2 regions of the Bacillus sp. XF8 genome follow, and region 1 is predicted to be linked to the other one. Evidence: predicted binding sites of a transcription regulator. Region 1 holds the regulator's gene; the other holds the start of a gene.
The links. Region 1 encodes NrdR, which represses ribonucleotide reductase genes. Its sites were predicted from a motif close to AACACNATATATNGTGTT; they were not measured.

Region 1 (2,418 bases):
TACTTGATCCGTGATTGCCTTTCTTGGGACAAGCGTCGATAACCCTTCTACAAATAAAGAAAAGTCGAAGAAGTCATTCCAAACCTTAGGAGCAGTCCCCTTTTCATTTCCGGGCATCACTGTTGTCTTCGGAATACGAAGTTCCTCTTGCGCATGTTCAAATTGTCCTGGGTTAAATGAACCAAACACATCATTAAAAGAATGTGTAACATTTTCATACGAAGTAAAGTCGAACTCTTCTTCTAAGAAGTATTGTTTGACTTGATTATATTTCGCCCGGCTTAATCTGTTGTACAAGAAAATACTTAAAACAATATCATCAAAAAATTGTTTTGGAGTTAGTGGTGGCTGCAATTCGTATATAAACATTCGAATATCTTTTTCTTTTTTTATATATACGTTTAAAAGCCCAATCGCTTCTAATTTCACCCGTTCTTCATATACTTCAGGAAGCTGCATTTGCATTGTCACCATAAGAGAGTGATGTGTATTCTCTTTTCCAAATACACGATCCTGCTCTAGCTCTCCCCACAGCGTCATGTATAAGCTAAAAGCCTTGCTACCTACTAATGGTTGATATAACATCGTTAATACCTTCCGATCGTAACTATGCAGCAACCCTTTTACGCTTACTTTATAACGATCAATTGGCAATAGCTCCATCCATGACTGTTTTTCCATTCTTGCAATTCCTTTCTTTCATCCATTCTACGTATATAACTCCTTAGCGAAAAAGAGCTAATAGCTTGCGCTTCTAGCTCTTTTTCCCCACTATTTGCAGGCTCAAAGTTTCACTTTATTCTCGTTCTTTTTGCAGTATATCTTTTAATTCTTCAATGAATACATTTAAATCTTTAAATTGACGGTACACAGAAGCAAATCGTACATAAGCAACATCATCAATATCTCGAAGTGCTTCCATTACGATTTCACCAATCATATCACTTTTCACTTCTGATATTCCTAAATTTCGAAGTTCACGTTCTACATTTTGTGTTACTTCTTCTAATTGTTTTAAAGATACAGGTCTTTTTTCACACGCTTTAATTAATCCACGCAAAATCTTTTCTTTATTAAACTCTTCTCGTGTTCCCTCTTTTTTTACAACAATAAGAGGTGGCTCTTCTACTCGTTCAAATGTCGTAAATCGATTTAAACAACTTTCACACTCTCTTCTTCTTCGAATGGAGCGTCCCTCATCTACCGGACGTGAATCCAATACTCTTGTACCATTATGAAAACAGGCTGGACAACGCAACTCATTCACTCCCTTGCAATTTAATCTTCATTTTTTTACTTCACCTACACGTGAAAATATATATACAATATTATATAACCTATTTGTATTTACTCACTACCTTATCCCGCTATTCGCGTTCAGTGATACTCTACTTTTAAAAAGTTCACTTTACAGTAAGCGACCATTCGTCAAAAACAATCTATCCATTTTACAGTTTCAAATTTATATAAACTAAAAAGAGGTGCATTATACACCTCTTTACATTTTAAATCAATTATGTTCTTTTTTAAAGAGCTTTTGTTTCTCTATGCTTAATTTCGAAGCTACCTGTGCCTCGAGGAAGCTCGATGCTCTCTCGCGTTTTCGCATTTAAACCTTCTGCAATATATTCTGCAGCAACATTTGGATCAATACGATCCCCGCAAGTATAAACATCAATACTTGCATAGCCGTGTTCTGGAAAGCTATGAATTGTTAAGTGTGATTCCGAAATGATTACAACTCCACTTACACCCTGCGGTGCAAATTTATGAAAAGCAACCTCACGTACTTCAGCACCAGCTCTTAGTGCTGCATCCACAAATAATTGTTCAATAAACGGCATGTCATTAAGCTTGTCGAAATCGCAATCCCAAAGTTCAGCGATTACGTGACGACCCATCGTGTCCATAGTATCCATTCTACAGTTCCCCCTTGTAAATTTAATCTAACTGTTCGAATTGAAAACTAATTTGCAATTTGGCTTGCTCCACTACCACGGGGGAAAGTTAGTCCAGAGAGGTCCTAACCCTTTAAGTAGTGACTACGTACCTCAGCTCTTAAGTTTACGAGTGTTAGTATACTTTGTTTATTTTCATTTTGCAACAACAGTTTTTTCGATTTTTTGTCATATTCTCCTCTTTACTTTTCCCGAAAAAAAATAATTGATTCACAAATGCAGTAATCACAATGGTTTCTCATATGTATCATTTATAAAAATATACTCATATATTTTTTCCTTTTCAGAAAAAAACATAAAAAAAGAAGACAAGCAATCGCTTGCCTCTTTTTTTATCATTAAATGTGTTGTACACTTTCTTGTTTTGCTAATTCAGTAACAACTAATTTCACAAGATCTACAACGCGGCGAGAGTAACCCCACTCGTTATCATACCAAGCAAGTACTTTCACTTTACGTT
Region 2 (2,418 bases), on a different contig from region 1:
GCAAAAAGACGCTATTAATATGCTTTGCGTTTTCTTTTTGCGTTATGTGGGTCACAACCTTACTTTTGTTTCTTTGTAAAATTCGCTTTCGGTTCAGTTTTATTTATAATTCGTCCAATATTAGTACGGTGTCTATAAATAACCATACCAGCTAATAAACACATCGCAACAATGAAGATTTTATCCCCAGTAACAATTGATGCGATAACAGCAACAACAGCTGTTACCATAGAAGAAAGTGATACGTATCTCGTTGTAAATAGAAGGGTGAAAAAGACAACGGCTAATATTGCAAAAATAATTGGCGCGTAGCATAAGAGTACTCCAGCAGAAGTTGCAACTGCTTTTCCGCCGCGGAATTTTGCAAAAATCGGATATACATGTCCAAGAACTGCAGCTAATCCAAACCAAAGGGGATGGATATCTAAGGCAAAAATTAACGGTAGAGCTGTCGCTAACGTTCCCTTTAAAATGTCAGCAATTGTAACGATAAAACCTGCTTTTTTCCCTAGCGTCCGAAATGTATTCGTTCCTCCTAAATTACCGCTACCATGCTCGCGAATGTCGATTCCGTAACCAATTTTTCCGACAACAAGTGCAAATGGAATCGAGCCAAGTAAATAGGCAACGATAAATAAAAGATATGTAATAAGCATAAGTTCAGTCTCCTTTATTCAAATGTGTTGATAAAGGGTAAAAAGAGTTTTTCCCGTATATTGTACCATACATTTGTAAAGAGCACATTTCTTTTTTGTAAATGAAAAATTCAAAGTTTCTTAAAAAAACTTTCACAAGAATGTTACATTTCTCACAGACCTACCAGGACTATATGTTGTATCATTTTGTTTGTGAATTAACAATATATAGTTGGAGGTTTGGGGAATGATAAAACAAAGTGCACGTGGAGAAGAATTAATGAAGATTTTTGAAACAATTGTCTACGGGAATGAGCAAGATTTAATGCAAGAAAATGCAAATGTTGATGGACGGTCTCCGATGGGAATGATGGGAACATTTGCATCTGAGAGTGCAAAATATTATGCAATGGAACAATTGCTTTCTGAACAAGTAAAAAAAGCAATTGACCAAAATATATTATACCCACATGATTTAGATTTTTATGCGACAGGTACGACAACATGTTCGCAAATTCCTTTAGCACAAATGCTTGAAAAAGGATTTCATACCGGGCATGGACATATGAGGCAACCACAAGATATTAAAAGTGCGTTGGCACTTTCTTCGATTATTTTTCAAGCAAATCAAAACATGCAACACGGCGGTCAATCATTTGCGTTATTTGACATTGATTTAGCACCGTATGTGAGAAAAACATTTGAGAGAAATAAGAACAGATTAGGAACGTATCCGCTAACAAAAGAGCAAGTAGAAGAGTTTGCATGGAAAGAAACAGAAAACGATACGTATCAAGCTTGTGAAGCTTTTATTCATAATTCCAATAGTATGCATAGCCGAGGAGGTGGGCAAGTTCCGTTTATTTCTATTAATTACGGAACGGACACATCGAAAGAAGGAAGATTGTTAATTAAACAATTATTACGAGCGACGCAGGCGGGATTAGGAAAAGGTGAAACACCTATCTTCCCTATTCAAATCTTTAAACTGAAAAAAGGTGTCAATTTTGAAGAGAGTGATCCGAACTATGATTTATTTGAATTGGCATTAGAAACGACAGCAGAAAGATTATTCCCGAATTTTTCATTTTTAGATGCACCATTTAATGCAGTGCATTATGATGGTCGTCCAGAAAGCGAAGTATGTTATATGGGCTGTCGTACTCGTGTTATGTCTAATATTCATGGGGAAGAGACCGCCATTGGAAGAGGGAATTTATCGTTTACTTCCATTAACCTAGTGAAATTAGGATTGATTAGCGGATCGAAAGAAATATTTTTTGAAGCTTTAAATTATTATGTGGATCTTGGTATTCGTCAACTACTAGAAAGATTTGCTTACCAATGTACGAAAAAGGCAAGAGATTTTCACTTTTTATATTCACAAGGAGTATGGCGGGGCGGAGAAAAATTGCATCCTGAAGATTCTGTTGCTGAAATTTTAAAACAAGGAACGTTAAGTATTGGGTTTATCGGTCTTGCAGAATGTTTAGTTGCATTAACAGGAAAACATCATGGGGAAGATAAAGAATCATGGGATCTTGGGAATGAAATCGTAACCTTTATGAGGCAGAAGATGGATCAAGCGACGGAAGAACATCAGCTGAATTTCTCTTTAATTGCCACTCCTGCGGAAGGGTTATCAGGAAAGTTTGTTAAAAAAGATCGAGATGAATTTGGAATCATTAGCGGTGTAACAAATCATAATTATTATACAAATTCATTCCATATTCCAGTTTATTACCGGATTCAAGCAATTGATAAAATACGTTTAGAAGGACCG

Region 2: a site for NrdR is predicted at 822-839, ahead of J4P91_RS15630 (anaerobic ribonucleoside triphosphate reductase). Genes of this name have one in related genera too.

The regions. Positions count from the first base shown of each region.
Region 1 covers NZ_JAGDQK010000021.1:73,976-76,393, forward strand. The annotation lists gene J4P91_RS14550 (replication initiation and membrane attachment family protein) at 1-681, opposite strand, end outside; gene nrdR (transcriptional regulator NrdR) at 797-1,258, opposite strand; gene speD (adenosylmethionine decarboxylase) at 1,527-1,910, opposite strand; gene J4P91_RS14565 (glyceraldehyde-3-phosphate dehydrogenase) at 2,297-2,418, opposite strand, start outside.
Region 2 covers NZ_JAGDQK010000023.1:98,605-101,022, forward strand. The annotation lists gene plsY (glycerol-3-phosphate 1-O-acyltransferase PlsY) at 60-656, opposite strand; gene J4P91_RS15630 (anaerobic ribonucleoside triphosphate reductase) at 883-2,418, shown strand, end outside.